DNA from 3 places in the Paenibacillus sp. FSL R5-0378 genome. Region 2 is predicted to be linked to each of the others. Evidence: riboswitches for the same ligand, from Rfam matches in the RefSeq annotation. Region 2 holds a riboswitch; each other region holds the start of a gene.
What was found. A riboswitch is a leader RNA that binds a small molecule or an ion and turns the genes downstream of it on or off. The one in region 2 is predicted to bind ZMP and ZTP.
Positions count from the first base shown of each region.

Region 1: it holds a riboswitch for ZMP and ZTP, as region 2 does, so the genes downstream of both, MKY74_RS21440 (NIPSNAP family protein) here and rpiB (ribose 5-phosphate isomerase B) in region 2, are expected to answer to the same signal.
Region 3: it holds a riboswitch for ZMP and ZTP, as region 2 does, so the genes downstream of both, MKY74_RS16875 (bifunctional 5,10-methylenetetrahydrofolate dehydrogenase/5,10-methenyltetrahydrofolate cyclohydrolase) here and rpiB (ribose 5-phosphate isomerase B) in region 2, are expected to answer to the same signal.

Region 1 is NZ_JBBPAY010000001.1:4,625,896-4,632,842, reverse strand. It holds gene MKY74_RS21465 (fumarylacetoacetate hydrolase family protein) at 1-618, shown strand, start outside; gene MKY74_RS21460 (NUDIX hydrolase) at 945-1,457, shown strand; gene MKY74_RS21455 (DUF4871 domain-containing protein) at 1,690-2,130, shown strand; gene MKY74_RS21450 (hypothetical protein) at 2,189-2,410, shown strand; gene MKY74_RS21445 (TetR/AcrR family transcriptional regulator C-terminal domain-containing protein) at 2,426-2,614, shown strand; ZMP/ZTP riboswitch at 2,685-2,765, shown strand; gene MKY74_RS21440 (NIPSNAP family protein) at 2,886-3,212, shown strand; gene MKY74_RS21435 (GNAT family N-acetyltransferase) at 3,344-3,775, shown strand; gene MKY74_RS21430 (hypothetical protein) at 3,879-4,028, opposite strand; gene MKY74_RS21425 (YolD-like family protein) at 4,299-4,550, shown strand; partial or broken gene MKY74_RS21420 (transposase) at 4,953-5,111, shown strand; gene MKY74_RS21415 (hypothetical protein) at 5,270-5,410, opposite strand; gene MKY74_RS21410 (alpha/beta fold hydrolase) at 5,981-6,919, shown strand; gene MKY74_RS21405 (HAD family hydrolase) at 6,912-6,947, shown strand, end outside.
Region 2 is NZ_JBBPAY010000001.1:1,313,214-1,320,160, reverse strand. It holds gene wecB (non-hydrolyzing UDP-N-acetylglucosamine 2-epimerase) at 1-677, opposite strand, end outside; gene upp (uracil phosphoribosyltransferase) at 693-1,322, opposite strand; gene glyA (serine hydroxymethyltransferase) at 1,904-3,151, opposite strand; gene MKY74_RS05825 (TIGR01440 family protein) at 3,214-3,828, opposite strand; gene rpiB (ribose 5-phosphate isomerase B) at 3,850-4,305, opposite strand; ZMP/ZTP riboswitch at 4,453-4,534, opposite strand; gene MKY74_RS05815 (low molecular weight protein arginine phosphatase) at 4,644-5,231, opposite strand; gene MKY74_RS05810 (manganese efflux pump MntP) at 5,271-5,831, opposite strand; gene MKY74_RS05805 (L-threonylcarbamoyladenylate synthase) at 5,918-6,947, opposite strand, start outside.
Region 3 is NZ_JBBPAY010000001.1:3,595,726-3,602,672, forward strand. It holds gene MKY74_RS16855 (aminopeptidase) at 1-394, opposite strand, end outside; gene MKY74_RS16860 (efflux RND transporter periplasmic adaptor subunit) at 604-2,187, shown strand; gene MKY74_RS16865 (ABC transporter ATP-binding protein) at 2,184-2,876, shown strand; gene MKY74_RS16870 (ABC transporter permease) at 2,873-4,105, shown strand; gene MKY74_RS16875 (bifunctional 5,10-methylenetetrahydrofolate dehydrogenase/5,10-methenyltetrahydrofolate cyclohydrolase) at 4,316-5,161, opposite strand; ZMP/ZTP riboswitch at 5,229-5,312, opposite strand; gene MKY74_RS16880 (TetR/AcrR family transcriptional regulator) at 5,374-5,982, opposite strand; gene MKY74_RS16885 (SDR family NAD(P)-dependent oxidoreductase) at 6,256-6,947, shown strand, end outside.

The DNA of each region.
Region 1 (6,947 bases), 3.3 Mb from region 2:
GGCCTTAATTACCGCAAACACGCCGAGGAGACGAACGCGCCAATCCCGGAGTATCCGATTCTATTCAGCAAATTCAGCAACACGTTGGCTGCTGACGGCGAAGACGTGCCGCTGCCGCGCACATCGCAGAAAGTTGATTACGAAGCCGAGCTTGTCATCGTGATTGGCAAGACGGCCAAATATGTCGCCAAGGAAGAGGCGCTGGACTACGTATTCGGCTACTGCGCCGCCAACGATATGTCCGCGCGTGACCTGCAGATGCGCACTCAGCAGTGGCTGCTTGGGAAGTCGTGCGACAAATTTTCGCCGCTCGGGCCGTACCTCGTTACCGCGGACGAGGTCGGCGATCCGAACGCACTAGACATCAAGTGCATAGTAAACGGCGAAGTGCGTCAGCATTCCAACACGTCGGACATGATTTTCCGCTGCGACGAAATCGTCAGCTACATTTCGCACCATATGACGCTCGTGCCCGGCGACATTATTTTGACCGGGACGCCGGAAGGCGTCGTGCTCGGCAAACCGCCGGAGAATCAGGTCTACTTAAAGGCCAGCGACATCGTCACGATTAATATCGAGAAGCTGGGAAGCCTCACGAACCGCATGATATCCGAATAAGCGCGAGAAACCAAGTTATGATGTAATCGCCAGTAACATTGCCTCACAGAGAGTAGCTCATCGATTAGGGTATTTTCCCGCATGGGTTTCTGATTGGCGATGCAATTTTGTAGGACTTGAACAGTAATAGTTTCTTTAAAAAGTTAAGCTACCGGGGAACGATAGCTGAATGAAGACATTTAAGGCAGCCGGCTTTTTGGCCGGATGCTTTTTTTCAAATAACGGGCAGTATAGTATCGCGACATCCAATATATGGTATTGTGGAAAATGAAGTTAATTTCATGTTATATGCTGATTGAGGATAGCTTCTGAATGGGGGGATTTCTTTGGTAGATGCATATTTGCCGCCAAAACATCAGATTTCAGTGTCGGCACTCATTGAGAATAATAAAGGTGAAGTTCTGTTAGTAAAGACTCATTGGCGCTCGGATACGTGGGAATTCCCTGGTGGAAATGTAGAAGAAGGTGAATCACTTGATGATGCAATTACTCGTGAAGTCCTTGAAGAGACTGGAATTCTGATACGTCCCATTGGTGTAACGGGAGTTTATTACAAGGAAACAAGCAATCTATTATCGGTGGTATTTAAAGCAGAACTCATTGATGGACAATTAAAAATTCAGCCCGAAGAGATAATGGAAGCTATGTTTGTAAGGCTGACGGTGAGCAACATAGAACAGTACATTACTCGTCCTCATATGAAGTCACGATCATTAGATGCAATTCGGAGTAAGGGGTTCGTACCGTATGAATTTTGGAAGACAAAGCCGTTTCAACGGATTTCTCGCTTAGACCCTCACGGTGTACAACCTGAAGTGAAGCAAGCTAACGGGAAATGATAGCTCAATGAAGATAATTGAGGGCAGTCGACCTAAAAACTGGCTGCTTTTTCCTCAACTAACGGGCAGGATAACGGGGAGTAGGGGGTTGCTGTTTATTATGTAAGCGACAGGAACATAGACGCTTAATAGCCGCGTAGGAGCGGGCACATTAAGATATTGGGCAGATTACATCAATACGGTTGGAATTTTATAGGGAATATGGTCGTTATAATGTAATGAGCTGAGAGGAGTGATTATTGTAAAATTTCTTTGTACTAGCATATTAATCGTTGGATTGCTGATTTTATTTGGTTGTTCAAATACTTCCGAAAAAGATGCAGAAGTCAGCCCAAAGTTTGTAAGTGAAGGAATCGAAATGCAAGGCATAGAAGGGAAAATCGGTATCTTGGGACCGAATTTCGTGGCGAATCAGGCTAATAAACATATGTGGCACTTATGGGGAAGTAAAGCTGATTTGGACGGGGAATTTAAAGTCGATGCCATGAATATAAAATCCGGTGAGAAGATAAATCCGTTTACTGCTGATATTCCTACATCCTTGTTCGGTCCAAATAACGGTGCAGATGCACATTTACCATCCTCAATGAGGCTACCGAAACCTGGCATTTGGCAGCTTAACGCTTATATTGATGAGAAGTTGTTCGGCAGTATTAATGTCGAAGTCAAATGATTATTGAAACTAACGGGAAACGTTAGCTTCAATAAACCGCCTTTTCACCAAGGCGATTTTGCAAGGGATATCAGACTACCTCCGGGAATTCCAGGATCTGGAGCAGGCGCTCATCTTTTTCTGCGAACAATTCGTAGCTTCTGCGAACGGTTCGTCCGATTACAGCGCTCTGATCCGTCTGGTTACAATGGAAGCCGCCAATCTGCCAGCCACGTTTTTAGAAAAGCTGGATAACGCAACGGAAGAGGGGATTACCAGGAGGTTTACCGAGTTTGGATAAACCGGACTGCTCGATGTGCCAGATCCTGTAATAGCTACAAAGCATTTCGCTGCCTTAACGTTTTTATTGGTATTTGATCAACCGAGAAAAAACGGGACATTAGAGGAGGAACAAACCAAACGTATCATCACTGAAGGCGTACGCGTCTTTCTTTGCGCTTATGGAAAACGCACCGTACAAAACGAAAATCAACCATCAAACTGATAACTTGCTAACATTCCCGACTGATGAGAAGAACTTGGTTACATTCCCCATGATTTCATTGAAGTAAACATTTGGTATGTGTGACTGGCGTAAACGTAGAGACCCACGAGGGAGCACAAATTGTCATATGCCGTACGCCTAGGCAGACGTAAGGGTTAGGTCTCCCTGGTTAAACAGGATGGTCCAGAGAGAATGGCTCGATCTGATTTTTAAAAAGTCGAAACAGATGTGTGCTGGATTACCAATCAGATTCATTCAGGGAGGAAATAACATGCTATATGAGTTGCGAATCTATACGATTTACGAAGGTCGAATGGATGCCATTCAGGACAGATTTAAGGAGCATACGTTTAGAATTTTCACAAGGCTGGGAATGAAGGTCGTGAATTTCTGGATAGATGCAACGGGCCAAAATAAAATATATTACGTGATGGAATATGAGGATATGGCGCAGCGTCAAAGGCTATGGGAGCAGTTCAAGAAAGACATCGAATGGATTCAAGTAAAACGCAATTCGGAAGAAAACGGAGGGCTCATCGTCGAAAAAATTGATGAATATTTTATGAATCAAGCTGAATTTTTCAGATTGGGAAATTGAACTAACGGAAAACGATAGCCGAATAAACGAACAGGAAGAGTTGCCGGTGCTAATCGGCAGCTTTATTACGCTAACGGGCAGTTTAGTTCATTTGTTATACTTGATCTATATAATTAGTGGGGCGAAAAGGAATGGGAATAAGATTAGCAACTAAAAATGAACTCCAATGGGTAAATGAACAGTATCAGAAAATAGGCTTTATGCCGAGTAATTTAGAAAATGAAAAAATTGCAATAGTTACACATCAGGATGAATTTGCAGGCGTTGGAAGGATTGTTTATCTTAATGCAGAAGAAGCTGAAATTGGCGGTATATATATATTGGATAAGTTCAGAGGATTATCGCTTGCAAATGAGTTAGTTGATTACTTGGTAAAGGAAACTAAAAAAAATAATTTAAAAGAAGTGTATTGTCTACCGTTTGAAGAGTTAAAGCATTTTTATCAAAAATTTGGTTTTAAAGAATTTGACTATGAGGGCAAACCAATTAACAATCATATCCTAAAGAAGTTTCAATGGTGTTTAGACACCTATGAGAAGAAGGTTTTATTACTTAAATTATAATAATAACAAAAGCTCAGCTGTAAGACGACAAGAACATATACGCTTAAAAGCCGCATGGCAGCGGCTTTTTTTGTTTTACCGATAATGAGCCAAGATCGGCTCGTCATTTCTCGGGGACTCCGATCAGCGTAGCGGCCGCCTGGTATACTCCCAGCCCGCACAACGCGCTTGCAAGCCCCTCGACTCCTCGCGCGAGGAACCACGTTCCCGGATACGTTTGGCAGATGGCGATGCCTCTCTCGAAATGTGCCAACGCTTCTGTGGGCCTCTGCCGGATTAACGCAATATATCCCAAGGCCCGAAAAGGTCCCGACAACTCCAAGTCGTCTTTTTTGCTTTCTCAAATATCGTGGCATTTTCGACCCAAGTGCTTTTTTATTATTGGGCTTTGTTATATCAGTAATATTGTAGATTTGCGTAACGCTGTTCTTAAGTAACTTTGTAATGTAAAATTATACTAGTTATTAATGTATTGGAGCGCTCTTATGCGGACTGCGAACTTTACAACGAGGAGGAGAGACCGATGATCAAATCAAAAGCTCCCAAGAGACCGACAAGGGATGAATTTGTATTAGAGGAGATAGGCAATCAGCTTACAGAGGCTTATCAAGAAGGGTCAGAAATTCTACTTACTGTGTGGGGTTGGGATGAGCCAGTAAGGGGTCAAATAGATCAAATGGACTCTCGGACTGGAAAAGTACACATCAAAAAGGATGGAGTTATTACCAAGGTCCCTTTTATGGATATCATGGAAATTAACTATCCTAGAGATTAGATTTAGTGAAAGGGAAGATTTGATTTGATTGTAGATTTTTAATTTAGATTTCCAAGCTTAAGCTTCATAGTCATTTTGTTAGGTACCATTACTTGTTTCATTGGATTATGCAGAAAAGATTTACAACTGAAAAGATAAATATAAAGACAAGTGCGGTCCAATGAAAAGGTTAATTGTTACTTTTAGAGTGAGTCGGATAGAGTTGATGAAATGTCAGTACCAATCAGCTATAAGGGTTCAATAGAACAAATGGTGAGAGTCGAATTGACATATTTTGATGTGATGGTTTTTAAAAGTGAAATCCATAGCCAGAAGAGGAGTAAGATAAATAAGTAGGTGTCCTGCGTAGGCTATCGCCGCATTAAGAATTGCCAAATGGAAGTTTACTTACGACTCTGAAAGATTGTTCGAAGCTTCGCGGATGCTAAAGCTCTCCATGGGTTTCGCTATTGCCGTTTGCGCGGACTCTCCAACGTCACGGAACAAGCGTTGATAACGGCCGCCGTGCAGAATATGAAGAAGATGACGATCCACCTGGATTGCCTGGAAAAGAGAGGGTAACCCTTCTTTTTTAGGCTTTTTAGCAACTGCAAATAAAAAAAGAGAAACCCAACGTCTCAAAGACGTGGGTTTCTCGACAATCTGAGGAGCTCTCAATGAGCTCTTTTATTTCGCTATATTGAGAATGTTCAAGATGGGAAGGAATGTCACGCCTACCTCTACATTCTTGACAACGTATCAATCATATTGTCCACTGGTTCTATCGTGCCAAGCGCTTCTTCCGGCTTCGTCGACAGCTCGCCGGCGAAATCGAAGCTGAAGACGTTGTATATCTCGTGGATCAGCGCAATCGCCGACAAAATTGTCGGTCTCTATTAATAAAACATACGATAAAGGCACCTCTACAGGGTGCCTTTATTTACATGCTGAGCGAAAAATCGGGAAGCTTCGGGAGCGCACGATGCTTGTACAGTAGCACAATGGACTAAGGCTTCCTTTGAAGCGATTCGCTGAAAATGGCTATTGACAAATAATTTCAGGTTCCAATATGATGGTAGTGAAAACGTTTAACGTATATCGATTGCATTAAGGAGGGGATCTTACTTATTCGATTGCTGAAAGTGTGTGGGTTTATTGGTGCAAGCCAAAACGACAATAAGAAATACCGAGTTGAGCATGGAGAGGTTGAAGTGAATGGCGATTCAATATGGAATTCTTGCACTCTCCTGGATTGGCGGAATGGTCAAACGAGTCTGGACTGCTTGCGATCCAGCGCGCTTCACGGGCAGGCTACGATCTATTGGAGGTCTCACCGGTAAAGCCTGACACTTTCGACTCGATTTTCGCATATGGGTTGACTTTGCGACAAAAAGGAAAGCGGTCTAATGTTTGCAACGACTTGACAGATCAATATTTTGAGGTGATCCCAAATGAGTGAAGTGAAAGTGAAAACGGTTCGAACGCCGCAGTTGGAAATTGCTTACGAAGAGGAGGGGGCGCCAGACGGCTTCCCTGTTATCCTGATGCATGGTTTCCCCGATGACGTTCGTGTTTGGGATGGGACGGCGTCAATATTGTCTTCGGCAGGCTACCGGGTATTGATGCCGTACTTGAGGGGTTATGGTCCGACTCGATTTATCGATCCGGATACGCCAAGGGTTGGGCAGCAGGCTGCATTGGGGTTGGATTTATTGCAATTCATGGATGCCTTGCGGCTCGAACGGGCGTCTATAGCCGGCTATGATTGGGGATGTCGAGCCTGTTGCGTCGCCGCGATCCTGAACCCGAAACGAATTCGAGCTCTGGTAGCAATCGGCGGTTATGATGTCCACGATGTGATGTCTCCTCCTAAGCCGGCTCCTCCGGCCCTGGAAGCAGAATGCTGGTATCAATGGTACTTTAATACGGAGCGTGGAAAAGCGGGACTGGAAGCTTATCGAAGAGAGATCTGTCGAAAGTTGTGGGAACGCTGGTCGCCTAGCTGGCATTTTGACGATCTTACCTTCGAGCGAACGGCCCATTCATTCGAGAATCCGGATTTTGTACAAGTGGTGATTCAGGAGTACAGGCATGTTCATCGAAATGATAACGGTGATCCTGCATTCGTCGAGACTGAAAAGTATCTATCGACATTACCGCAAATTGAAGTTCCGGCAATGGTGCTGCACGGAGATGAAGATACGGTCCACCCTCTCTTCCGATCGGAGGAACTGATGTCCAAATTTATCGAAGGCACGGAAAGAAGAGTCGTCCGCGGAGCAGGACATTTTCTGCCGCGGCAGCGCCCTGATGCGGTTGCGGAAGCGTTAGAATCGCTGCATCTTCATCATCCCTCACTTGTAAAATCTCGGAGGTATCCGCATGTTTAAAGCAATTGCATTTGATATGGATGGAGTT
Region 2 (6,947 bases):
CGCTTCACGGCACGGAAGATGTTCAGATGAGGCTCGCCCTGCGATTCGCGCCGGTGCGCCGTCATCAAAATCAGCCGTTTGCCCTGCGCCCAGTCGAGCACCGGATGGTGATAATCCGACTTGACGGTGTACTGGAATACATCGGTTACGGTATTGCCGGTCACGTAAATGTGGGACTCGTTCTTGTTCTCCTTCTTCAGGTTGCCTGCAGACCAGTCCGTCGGGGCAAAATGAAGATCGGCAAGCACGCCGGTCAACTGCCGGTTCATCTCCTCCGGATACGGGGAGAGCTTGTTCCACGTTCTCAGGCCCGCCTCGACATGTCCTACCTGGATCTTCTGCAGGAAGGCCGCATAGCTGGCCAGGAAGGTCGTCAGCGTGTCTCCGTGCACCAGAACGATATCAGGCTTGGCCTCTTTCAAAACCGGCTCCAGGCCCTGCAGAACGCGGATGGTCACCTCGTTCAGCGTCTGGTTCTCTTTCATGACGTCCAGATCGAAATCCGGCGTAATCTTGAACACCTCGAGCACCTGATCCAGCATCTGACGATGCTGGGCCGTTACGCAGACGACGGATTCGATATGCTCGGGATGCTTCTGCAGTTCTAAGATGAGCGGAGCCATCTTGATGGCTTCCGGGCGCACCCCGAAGATCGTCATCACTTTAATTTTTGACATATGGTTTCCCTCTCCTTACTTGGTTCCGTACAGCCGGTCTCCGGCGTCTCCCAGTCCCGGAATGATATAACCGTGATCGTCCAGCTTCTCGTCCAGGGCAGCTACATAAATGTCCACGTCAGGATGGGCTTCCTGCACGGCTTTGACTCCTTCCGGCGCGGCGATCAGGTTCATCATCTTGATCTGGGTGCACCCCCGCTTCTTCAGGACGTCGATCGCGGCAATAGCCGATCCGCCGGTCGCCAGCATCGGATCGATGACGATCAGCTCGCGCTCGGTCACGTCCGTCGGCAGCTTCGTGTAATACTCGACAGGCTGCAGCGTTTCCGGATCGCGGAACAGGCCGACATGTCCCACCTTGGCGGCGGGAATCAGCTTCAGCATGCCGTCGAGCATGCCGAGCCCGGCGCGCAGAATCGGAATCAGGCCGAGCATGCGGCCCGCCAGAACCTTACCGTCCATCTCGGCGACGGGTGTCTGCACCTTCACCGACTCGAGCGGAACCTCGCGTGTAATTTCGTAAGCCATTAAGGAAGCAACCTCATCGACCAGTTCGCGAAAATCTTTCGTGTTCGTCCGCACATCGCGGATAAATGTCAGTTTGTGTTGAATCAAAGGGTGATCACAAATCACCAGTTTTCCCATGTTAGTCCCTCCGGTTAAATCGTAAGTCTAAGTGCTGTCATTGCCGGTTAGTTAGATGCCCATTCGCATAACGATACATGCAAGTACACAAATCTTATTTATTATATCATTCCTGGAAATGATTTTGCACCCAAGAAAGATATGTTTATTCTGGCCCAAAGATCTGCCGGCTTAAACGTTAACCGAAGGACCGCGCAAGGGAACCGGCATGGTGTAAACACCCCGTAAAGACCCGCCAATCTGACATCTGCCCTTCGCATCTACCAGTCTTAAATCTAGCAGCTCCCTCTGAACTACTATATAAAAGCCACTCTAAGAGTGTGAAGGCACACATCCGCTGTGACGACAGAAAGGTTTATTGACCTATACGGCTTTTGAGAGCGAAAAGAAAAACGTTTTATCGGCATTCATTCTCAGAAAACAGACCGCGTTTAGCGGGAGTTTCTTTTGCGGGATCAGGATGGTTAGCCTCGAAACCTCGGAATATCTCTATTTTTCTTATCTCTAAAAAAAGGGACCGGAGAATATTCCCCAGTCCCTTATTTTCTCACAGACCTGTACTTCTCAAGATCGGTGTCCTATTAATAGTTCAGTTCAGGATACAGCGGATATTGATCCGTCAATTCCTTCACCATCGCCGCTGCTTTGGACAGCACGGCTTCTTCCTCAGGCGCCTTCAGCGTCATAGCGATGATCTTGCCGATTGTCACCATAGCCGCTTCATCCATGCCGCGGGAAGTCGCAGCCGGCGTACCGATCCGGATTCCGCTCGTGACGAACGGGCTGGTCGGATCGAACGGAATGGCGTTTTTGTTGACGGTGATACCGACGGAGTCCAGCACCTTCTCGGCGTCTTTCCCTGTAATGTTTACGCTGCGGGTATCCACCAGCATCAGGTGGTTATCCGTGCCGCCGGATACGATGTTCAGGCCTTCGCTGATCAGCGTCTCAGCCAATACTTTGGCGTTCTTCACCACGTTTTCGGCATACGTTTTGAACGATGGGTCCAGCGCTTCGCCCAAGGCTACGGCTTTGGACGCGATAACGTGCATCAGCGGACCGCCCTGCGTGCCCGGGAACACGGCCTTGTCGATGGCCGCAGCCCATGGCTGCTTGCACAGAATCATACCGCCGCGTGGTCCGCGGAGCGTTTTGTGCGTTGTCGTCGTGACAAAATGGGCGTGAGGCACCGGGTTCGGATGAAGCCCGGCTGCAACCAGTCCCGCAATATGAGCCATATCAACCATGAACAGCGCGCCCACGTCGTTGGCGATCGAAGCGAGAGCTTCGAAATCAATCGTACGCGGATAGGCGCTCGCACCGGCGACGATCAGGCGCGGACGATGCTTGAACGCAAGTTTGCGGACTTCGTCATAATCGATGAGGAACGTATCTTCCTGGACCCCGTAAGCGACGAAGTTGTACAGCAGACCGGATGCGTTCACCGGGCTTCCGTGCGTCAGGTGTCCGCCATGGGCAAGGTTCATCCCGAGTACGGTGTCCCCTGGTTTTAGCGCTGCCAGGTATACGGCCATGTTGGCCTGAGCGCCGGAGTGCGGCTGCACGTTGGCATGCTCGGCTCCGAACAGTTCTTTCGCACGGTCACGAGCGATATCTTCAACGATATCGACGCGCTCGCAGCCGCCGTAGTACCGCTTGCCCGGATATCCTTCGGCGTATTTGTTCGTGAGGACGGAGCCCATGGCTTCCATAACCGCTTCACTGACAATATTCTCCGATGCGATCAGCTCGATGTTCGCACGCTGACGCTTCAGTTCCAAATTCATGGCCTCGAGTACAGCCGGGTCCTTCTTACGCAATTGATCCATGTTAATAGTTCCTCCCTTATTGGAATTCAAAATAAAATGTTCGTTTCAATCATCCGCTCAAGTTAATCGCAAAGATCTGAACTGCCGCCGTCACGGTCGGCTCTGCCGGCTTCTTCATCCAGACGGTACACCGCCCGTTCTCCGCCGATCAGCTTGGGCCGCGTGTAGGCCGCATTCACGCGCGCATGCCCCACATACCGCAGGGTCGGGCGGAAAGGTACCGCCACACGCCGCAGATGCATGCCGATCATCGTCTCTCCGATGTCAATGCCCGCGTGAGCCTCGATCGCTTCGGCCAGACAAGGCTCCTTCATGGAACGGTAAGCAGCGGCAGCCATAGAGCCGCCCGCTTTCGGAACAGGAACGGCGGCGACCTCGGTTAAACGAAGGCGCTCCAGTACGGAACGCTCCATCACAAGCGCCCGGTTCAAATGCTCACAGCACTGAAACACCGTGTCGAAGCCGAACTTGGCCCGGACCTCGCCGATCGCCTGCAGCAGCTCCTCGGCAACCCCGAGTGCCCCGGAAGTGCCGATGCGTTTCCCGGCCACCTCACTGGTGCTCGTTCCGACAACCAGTACCTTACCAGGGCCAAGCCCGGCGGCTTCCACCAGCTCATGAAGAATTTGGGATACCTGTTCTCCCAGCGAAACTTCCAATGGACTGCCTCCTGACATGCTTTCCATGAGAAAACCTCCCTAATTGTGCAGATACCGCTCTTCAATCGCTTTAATCTTGTTCACGCGCCCGACATGACGCTCGCCGCCGCTGAACTCCGTGCCCAGCCACGCCTTGACGATTTCCTGGGCCAGACCTGGACCGATGACGCGTTCGCCCATCGCCAGCACGTTGGAGTCGTTGTGCTCCCTTGTGGCAATCGCTGAGAACACATCGTGGACCAAGGCGCACCGGATGCCCGGAACCTTGTTCGCAGCAATGCTCATGCCAATGCCTGTTCCACAGATCAGGATTCCCCGGTCGGCCTCGCCTTTGGTAACCAGCTCGCACACAGGGAGAGCATAGTCGGGATAGTCCACGGAATCCGTGCATCCGCATCCCACATCCGCAACTTGATGCCCCATTCCTTCGATCACGGCAATGATGTCTTCTTTCAAACGTATACCCGCATGATCTGTTCCAACAGCAATTTTCATCTTTCGAAAAACCTCCTAAAATTTCGCGCAATACAGAGAAACGAATCTAGCGCTCCCCGGTATTCCCGTGACTTCTTGTACCATTATAACTCATTTGCAGCCACTAGACGAAAAAAAGAGCAGTCCGCGGATCATTCCGCAGAATTGCTCTTTTGCCCAGGCGACCGGCCGTATATTCCGGTGCTCCATCGTGGTTGGATCCACATTGTCGCCAGTTACACCGGAACCGATGTTTTTCACCTTCATCATAAAGCATGACGCGATGAAAATCAATCTGCAAATTTACTCCATTTTTTCAGGCATAGGCTCCCGCCCAAGTGCCAATTTAAGCTTGTTTCTTAAAATGTACGGAACGCCTCCAGCTTATCCAGCAGCCGCTCGATGGCGGCGCGGATTTCTGCGGCGGTTACATCGTAATCGTCGCGGGACCCGCCGAACGGGTCCGAAATATCAAAGCTCGGGATCCGCTGCTGGATCTCGATCAGCCGCTCCCGTTCCTCATCCTCCAGCTGCTGCCCGAGCGCCCGCTTCATTTCCCAGGTGGCGTACAGGCTGTCGAGCTCCTGCAGGTCCTTGATCACGTTCTCGTCATCTTCGGTGTATTCCTTCAGGGTATAAATTTTATCAGCCGCGAGCGGAAAGCTCCGGATCACATGCTGCTTATGCCCCTGGGTCAGTGTCAAAATCAAATCCGCCCAATCCACCGTGTCGGCCCTGAGCGGCTTGGCGGTCAAATGCTCATCGATCTCGTGGTCCCGCAGCACCGCTTCCGCATGACGCGAGATCGGTGTCCCTTCAAGGGCGGCCACACCGGCCGAACGGACTTCGAGCGGAACGCTGCGCTCCTTGGCCAGCTTGCGAAGCAGAGCTTCGGCCATCGGGCTGCGGCACGTGTTACCCGTACAGACAAACAAAATATGCTTCACGTCTCTAGCACCTCCCGAAGTGTCTTTGCCGATATTGTATCAGAAGATAAAGGCGAGGCCAAATGCCAGCAGAATCGCGCCGCCAAGGGCCTCCCCGTATTCGCCGAGATTCCGGCTTACCCTCCTGCCGAGCAGGAGTCCAAGCACGGCCATCGCGCCCCCGCAGATCCCGAAAGCCAGCACGGTCAGAATCCGGTTGCTCTCAAACATCCCCAGGGATACGCCTACCGAAAAGGAGTCAATGCTGACGCTGAGCGAAAACAGCAGCATCCCCAGCAAAGAGCGGTGATCCACCATTCGCGTTTCGCTTGTTTTGAAGGAATTCAGGACCATGTGTCCACCCAGCAGCACAAGCAGCCCGCCGGCAACCAGGGCGGCAACTTGTCCAAGCAGCGAACTGACGTAATATCCCATAAACATTCCCAGCAGCGGCATCAACACATGGAAAAGGCCGATCAGCAGGCTGATCTTGAGAATATGCAGCAGCCGGATTCCTTTCATGCCGATTCCTACGCCCAGAGAGAATGCATCCAGTCCTAATGCGACGGCCATTATCATGATTGTCATCAGCTGCCCTAAACCGGCAGAAGTCTCCAACATCCCTATTCCCCCATGTCCGTTAGGTTCTTGTACAACCATATGCGGACAAGAGGTAAATGATGTCTCTTAAAAGGTGCGGCGAGCGGTCACAAGCGCACAACCCGCTGGCCGGCGGCCTTGCGGAGACGGTTCATGATGGCGGCGCCCAGCCCCTCTTCCGGGCAGGCTTCCGACAAAATAAACGTCACGCCTTCTTCATCCATGCGGCGAAGAGCGGCGTACAGCCGGTGGGCGGCCGCTTCCAGTCCGGCAAGACTGCCAAGGGACTGCACGCAATCCGCGGCATAGCGGCCGATGTGCTCCTCGAATGCCATCACGCCGGTTCTCTCCCCGCGTCCCGCCGCTGCCTTCAGCTGCTCATTGATCCAGCCGGAGACCTGCTCCGGCGTGCCGCCCTGCACAATGGTGAGCGCCCCCTTGGGAGCGTAGTGCGTATATTTCATGCCGGGCGATTTCGGTGCGACGATCTCCTCTTCATCCGGAGAGCGTTCGATTCCCGGATCGGTCGTCACCGTCACCCCGGAGGCGGTGGCAAGCTGCTCGCTAGTAATGCCGCCGGGCCGGAGAACGGTGACGCTGCCGTCTTCCTGGACCTGCACGACGGTGGATTCAAGGCCGACCCCGGTCGGCCCTCCGTCCAGAATACCGTCGATCAGCCCGCTCAAATCTTCCTCGACATGGCCCGCGAGCGTCGGGCTCGGCCGTCCCGAGCGGTTGGCGCTCGGCGCCGCCACCGGACAGCCGGATTCACCGATCAGCCTCAGTGCGATCGGATGGTCCGGCATCCGGATGCCGACTGTCGCCAGCCCCGCCGTTACGCGCGGGGACAGCACGCCCGGCCGAAGCGGCAGCACCAGCGTCAGCGGGCCGGGCCAAAAAGCCGCCATTAGCCGCCGCGCCGTATCGCTGACCTCCGTCACGAGCCCGTCCAATTGGCTTGCATCCGCAATGTGGACGATGAGCGGATTGTCGGACGGACGGCCCTTGGCCTTGAAAATCGCCTCGACAGCCTCCGTATTCCGGGCATCCGCCCCAAGGCCGTAGACGGTTTCGGTCGGAAAAGCAACGGTACCGCCATCCCGAAGAATGGCGGCTGCCCGGCCGATCGACTGCTCT
Region 3 (6,947 bases), 2.3 Mb from region 2:
GATACTTCTCGCGGGCCACCGCCGCCGCTTTCACGGCCGTCGATACTTTGGCGGAATCGATGCCGCGGAACAGCTCAGGGTCGGGCACCTTGATGTGCAGGACCGCGCCGCCGCCTTCGGCGAGCTGCTCCATCATGTCGGCCTGCCACTTCGGATAATAAGCGAACGAATCGTCAGGCGCTTGTTCATACCGGATGCGGGTCACCTTCTCGTCGTCCCAATCGACCTGAACATATTTGGCGCCAGCCTCATAGGCTTTGGACACGATCTGCCGTGTGAAATCTACGGTTTCCAGCGGGGATTGCACAAGCAGCACCTGGCCGGGCTGGATGTTCACCCCGACATTGATGACCAGTTCGGCGTATTTCTCCAGCATTTGTTCAAAATGATCCATGATTCAAGTTCCTCCATCGTATGTGAAATGGCATTCCTGCCGAGAAAAGAATGTCTGTCTACCAGTGTATCTCTATCCATTTCCATGATGCAAGCTTATTGGGGCTTCCCGTCTTTTTCGAAAAACTTTTTTGCATGCCTGCCGGAGTTTAGGTTTTTTTAAGTTTCGGCTGATATCGTGTTTGTCATATGAAGGAAGGGAGAATGGACATGAACAAAGCGGTAAAAAACGTGCTGATCATTTGCGGATGCGTCATTGTGATCGGCGCGGGGGGGACCTATTTTTATCAAAAAAACGCCAGCGCGACGAAAACGGAAACGGCGACCATTACATATGCCGTCGAGAGGGGCGACTTGTCCAAAACGGTAACGTCCTCCGGCAATGTGGAAGCACCCGAATCGGTGAACCTGAGCTTCAGCGGAAACTCCAAAGTGACCAAGGTCAACGTAAGCGTCGGGGAAGCGGTGAAAAAGGGGCAGCTGCTTGCAGCGATGGATGCAACGGTGCTGCAAAACGAGCTGCTGTCAGCCCAGGCGAAGTATGACAGTGCCGTGGCGAAGCTGGACAGCATCCAGGCTGGAACGGACTCGGCTACCTTAAGCGAACAAAAAGCCCAGGTGTCCAAGGCGCAGTCCGACCTGGAGAATGCCAAGACGGCGCTTACGAACGCAAAAAAGGCGGCCAATGCATCGTACCTGCAGGCACAGGTGGACAAGGCCAAGGCTGCCGTCATCAGCACGCAGGCCAAGCTGGACGAAGCGAAGAAGGGGACGGACCCGTCCCAGATTTTATTCGCTCAAGTCGCGGCGGATAATGCCCAGAATGCTTATAAACAAGCGGTATCGCAGCAAAGCAATCTGGATCAGCTGAAAGAAGCGGTTACCAATGCCCAATCACAGGTGGATAGCGCGTCCCGCGCCTATGATCAGGCGGTTTCGCAGCTGGCCAAGCTGCAGGAAGGGCCGGCTGAAAGCGACGTGGCCAGTGCCAAAGCCGACGTGGCCATGGCACTCGCTGCCTTGAACGACGCCAAGGCCAACGCAGCCGGGGCAAAAATTTATGCGCCGTATGACGGCATCATTTCCGCCGTGAACGCCAAGGTTGGGGAGACGGTTGCCGGCGACGCTGCTTCGGCCATCTCCATGTACTCAACCGGCGGAAGCTTCCGGATTTCGGCCTCCATCGACGATACCGATATCACCGATGTGAAGGTCGGCCAGGACGTAAATATAACATTTGACGCGCTCACGGGCGTAACGCTGAAAGGCAAAGTCGTGTCCAAGGCGGTGCTCGGGGAAGCGCAGACCAGCGGCGTCGTAACGTTCCCGGTCGGCATTGAAATCACAGCGGGTCAAGATAACGCAGACAAGCTGATTCCGGGTATCAGCGCGACGATTGCCATTATTACCGACGGTAAGAAGGATGTATTGAAAGTTCCTGATGCGGCGATCAAGTCGTTTGGCGGACGGAAAATCGTCATGGTCGACAAAGGCGGCAAAGAGGAGCAGGTGGAAATTACGACCGGCCTTGATGACGGGGCTAATTCCGAAGTGCTGACCGGATTGTCCGAGGGCGACAAAGTAACCATTACGATGACGACGACAAAGACAAGCACCGGAACGAGCCAGGGAACTATGGGCGGCTTTGGCGGCATGGGCGGTATGGGCGGCTTCGGAGGCATGAACGGAGGCGGCGAGATGCGGCAGTTCAACCGCGGCGGCGGTACGGGTGGAACCGGAGGAACTGGCGGAGGCGGAGCACGCAGCGGCGGCATGGGAGGTGGCGGACAGTGATCACCTTTGATCAAGTGAAGAAAATTTATGCATCGGGCGAGAACGAGGTCCAGGCGCTGAAGGGCGTTACCCTTCAAATCGATGAGCGCGAGTTTGTCTCCATTATGGGACCGTCTGGTTCAGGAAAATCGACCATGATGAACGTGATCGGCTGTTTGGATAAACCGACTTCCGGCAAGTACATGCTGGACGGCATCGACATCGGCTCGGCATCGGCCAAGCAGCTGTCGGAGGTGCGCAACCGCAAGATCGGTTTTGTCTTTCAAAACTTTAACCTGCTCAAGCGAACCTCCGCCATTGAAAACGTCGAGCTTCCGATGCTGTATGCGGGCAAAAACAAAAAGGAGCGGCGGGAGAAGGCCGAGTACTGCCTTGAGCTGGTCGGCCTGAAAACCCGGATGCATCACAAGCCGAATGAGCTCTCCGGGGGACAGCAGCAGCGGGTGGCTATTGCCCGCGCCTTGAGCAACGACCCCGCCATTATTTTGGCGGACGAGCCGACGGGCAACCTGGATACGGCATCATCCGAGGAAATCATGGGCATATTCCGGAGACTGAACGAAAAGGGGCATACGATCGTCATCGTCACCCACGAACCGGACATCGCCGCCCATACGAAACGGGTCATTTGGTTTCGCGATGGCCTGATCGAGACGGACCGGCTGAATACGGAGCGTGAGCGGGTATGAATGTGGGGGAACTGCTGCGCATTTCAATCCGAAGCTTACGGTCCAACATGCTGCGCTCCTTCCTGACGATGCTTGGAATCATCATCGGCGTGGCGACCGTCATTGCCATGATTTCCATCGGTCAGGGAACGAGCAAGCAGGTGACGAGCCAAATCCAAAGCCTGGGTTCCAATCTGATCACGGTTACCGCAGGCTCGGGGTCGTCAACAGGCACAGCGGCAGGAGGCAGCCAAGGCGGAAGCACGGGCACGCTGAACATTTCGGACGCTGACCCGATCTCCAAAATCGATACCGTGAAGTACGTCGCGCCGGTCTCGCAGGTGAGCGCGCAGCTGCTGAACGGATCGAACACGGCCTCCGCCACGATCATCGGCTCGACGCCGGGCTATGCCGACATCAAATCGTGGGAGACGGACATCGGACGTTTCTTTACCGAGGATGAAGTCAATGACCGGGCAAAGGTCGTGGTCCTTGGCGCAACGACGGCGGAAACGCTGTTTGGTGAAGCGGGTTTCGATGCGGTCGGCAGCATGATCAAAATCAACAACATCCCGTTTCGGGTCATCGGTGTGCTCAAAGCTAAGGGTTCTTCGGGTACGGTTGACCAGGACGACACCGTCATCGCGCCGATCACGACGATTCAGTCCCGGTTTCAGACCGGGAGCTCCCGGAGCAGTGTCCGGCAAATTTTAGTCGAAGCCAAATCTACCGACGTGATCAACAGCACCATGGCGCTGATCCAGTATACGATGCGCCAAAGCCATAAACTTGGCGGGGCCGACGATGATTTCAGGGTTCAAAGCCAGGAGGATGTCATGTCCTCCGCCGAAAGTGTCACCAAAACGCTGACCCTCTTTCTAGGCGGCGTGGCGGCGATATCCCTGCTCGTCGGCGGAATCGGCATCATGAACATCATGCTGGTGTCCGTTACCGAACGGACGCGGGAGATCGGTATCCGGAAGGCGATCGGGGCCAAGGAAGGGACGATTCTATCGCAGTTTCTGTTTGAATCGGTCACCTTGGCTATCCTGGGCGGTGTGATCGGCGTCATCCTTGGCTTCGGCGGCTCCAAGTTCGTCGGCAAGCTGATGGACGTGACCACCGCGGTGTCCATGAACTCCGTGCTGCTTGCCGTCGGGTTCTCAGCCTGCATCGGCATCGTGTTCGGCGTATTCCCGGCCAGACAGGCCGCGAAGCTGGATCCGATCGAGGCGCTGCGGTACGAATAGGCCGCTATTTGTGACCGACGGATTTATTTGAACCGGATATCAACCGACTCAAGAACATTACATCTTGGGTAGAAAAAAGGGCATTTCACCGAATGATGTTCGGCGGAATGCCCTCTTGCCATTTTTTGAAGCCGTTACCGGCGTATTTGTGCTGCCGAAACACGGCTCTTTAAGTGTCCCTTGGAAAACCGGGCCATACCGATGGCTGGTTTATCCCAGCTGTTTTTCCGCCGCATCCACCGTGTGCTTCAGCAGCATGGCGATGGTTACTGGTCCGACGCCCGCAGGGACGGGTGTAATGGCGCTCGCTTTTTCAAGACATGCCTCATAATCAACGTCCCCGACATTGCCTTCATTGTAGCCTGCGTCCAGAATGACGGCGCCGTCCTGAATCCAGTCTCCCTGAATGAATTTCGGTTTGCCTACTGCGGCAACAACGATCTCTGCCTGGGACACGATATCACCAAGGCCTTTCGTTCTCGAATGGCAGATCGTGACCGTGGCATTGCGGTTCAGCAGCATCAGCGAGACGGGCTTGCCGAGAATCGGGCTGCGGCCGACAACAACAGCGTGCTTGCCTTCTACAGGAATCCGGTAGTAATCCAGGATGGTGATGATGGCCGCCGGGGTACAGGAAGGATAGGCGGCAAAGCCGAAAGCATTCTGCGCAAATCCCAGCGTGGTGACACCGTCGACGTCTTTTTCAATGGCGATCGCGTCGAATGCGGCTCTTTCATCAATTTGATGGGGGACCGGATGCTGCAGCAGAATTCCGTGAACGTTCGGGTCGGTGTTAAGCTTCTGAATTTCCCGGATAAGCTCCTCGGTCGTCGTCCCCGCATCCAGTGTGATTTTTAACGATTCCATCCCGAGCCGTCTGCAGGCATTGCCTTTCATGCGCACGTATGTGGCCGATGCCGGGTCGTCGCCTACCAAAATGGTCGCCAGGCAGGGGGTAATCCCTTGCTCGGACAGCCGTTTCACCCTGCTAACCAAGCCGTCCTTAATGTCCTGCGCCACGCGCGCTCCGTCCAAAATCAGCGTTTGTTCTGTCATTGTCTGCATCTCCTTTAAATCATGGTAAGGTCCAGAAAAACATAAAGAGGCAAGGGGAAATTCCCCTTACCTCTGCCCAGGCGTACGGCTGTTTATATCCATGTGCTCCCTCATGGTTCATCCCATGTTTCCGCCAGTCGCACACAGTCCATCTATGTAGAATGATACCTTATTGTGCTTATGGGCACAATGGGGAGTTTTGAGAATGATGCTTATGTGCCGCCGTTTCTTTTAAACACGATGTAATCCATTTTTGTCTCAACCAGCACCATCAGCTGCTGCGCCATATAAGACGCCGTGTATTTAAAATCAACCTCTGCCCAGTGCATAATGACCCCCACCGTGGCCGACATCCGGTAGCTCAGCATGATTTCGTAGTCGATCGGCGGCTCGGTCGGTTCCATTTCGATATGCATGTCCTTCCGCATCGACTCCCTGAGCCTATCGTACATGTCCATCGCCAGCTTTCCGCGTTCGACTCGCGATAAGGCCAGGAACACATCTTTATGCTGTTCGATATGTTCAAACAAGCGCAGCCCTGAGGGGTAGGTCATCGAGGCTTCAATTCGCTCAAGGCCCTCATACGGCTTGACGAGCAGTTCGGCGATGCCCTGCAGAAACTCGTCGTGGATTTCCTTGAGCAGGTCTTCCTTGCTGACGAAATGCTTGTAAAAGGTACCCCGGTTATAGTCTGCACGGGCCGCGATGTCCATAATAGTCACCGAATCGAAGCCTTTATCGAGAATTAAGGAAACGAGAGCGGATTTGAGCGCCTGCCGGGTTCTTCTGGCTCTGCGGTCAAGAACGTGTTCATCTGTCAAATGCATCTGCCTCCAGCTTGTCGTTTCTCCTATTATAACGTAAGTTGGGATGCCGCCAAAACGCAGAAAATCATCAACAAAGAGAAGGTAAATGTTCAAGATTGTCATGGTTCGGTGACATACGGCGGCAATCTGTTGGATAGATGACATTATTTCGAAATATGATTATTGTGTAAACAATTAATAAAGGTGTAACCTATACATGTAGCAGACATGAGCTATAAAGCCTATAAATCATTTTATAAACTTTGTTGAAAAGGAAGCGATTCAGTCATGAGTCAAACACAAACGAAAACTGCAGTCATTACCGGCGCCGCCGGCGGAATCGGGAAAGAGCTGGCACGGCGTTTGGCCGAGCGCAAGCTGAACCTCGTCCTGGTCGATTTGAAGGAAGATGCGGTCAAGAGCGTCGTCGAGGAGCTTGGCCTGAACGATACCAATTCACTGGCGATCGCTGCCGACGTATCCAAAGAGCAGGATGTGCAGAACTATGTGAACCGTGCGGTTGAAAAATTCGGCACCATCGATTACTTTGCGAACAATGCAGGGATTGAGGGCCCTACCGGGCTGATCGAAGAGCAATCCGTGGAAGCGCTTGATCTGGTATATAACGTCAACGTCCGTGGGGTGTTCCTGGGGCTGCATTACGTTATTCCAGTTATGAAAAAGCAGAATTCCGGCGCAATATTGAATACGTCTTCGCTTGCAGGCCTGATGGGCGCGCCAGGAGTGGCCCCATACATTATGTCCAAGCATGCCGTGATCGGCTTGACGCGCGTTGCTGCCAACGAGCTGGCTTCGCTGGGCATCCGGGTTAATGCGGTTCTGCCGGGAACGATCAACACCCGGATGATGCGGCAGATTGAGGCGAACTCCGGCAATGCGGAAGCGTACAAAGCCGCCAATGAAGCGGCCACACCGATGGGCCGTTACGGCGAGCCGCAGGAAGTAGCGGCGGTAATGAA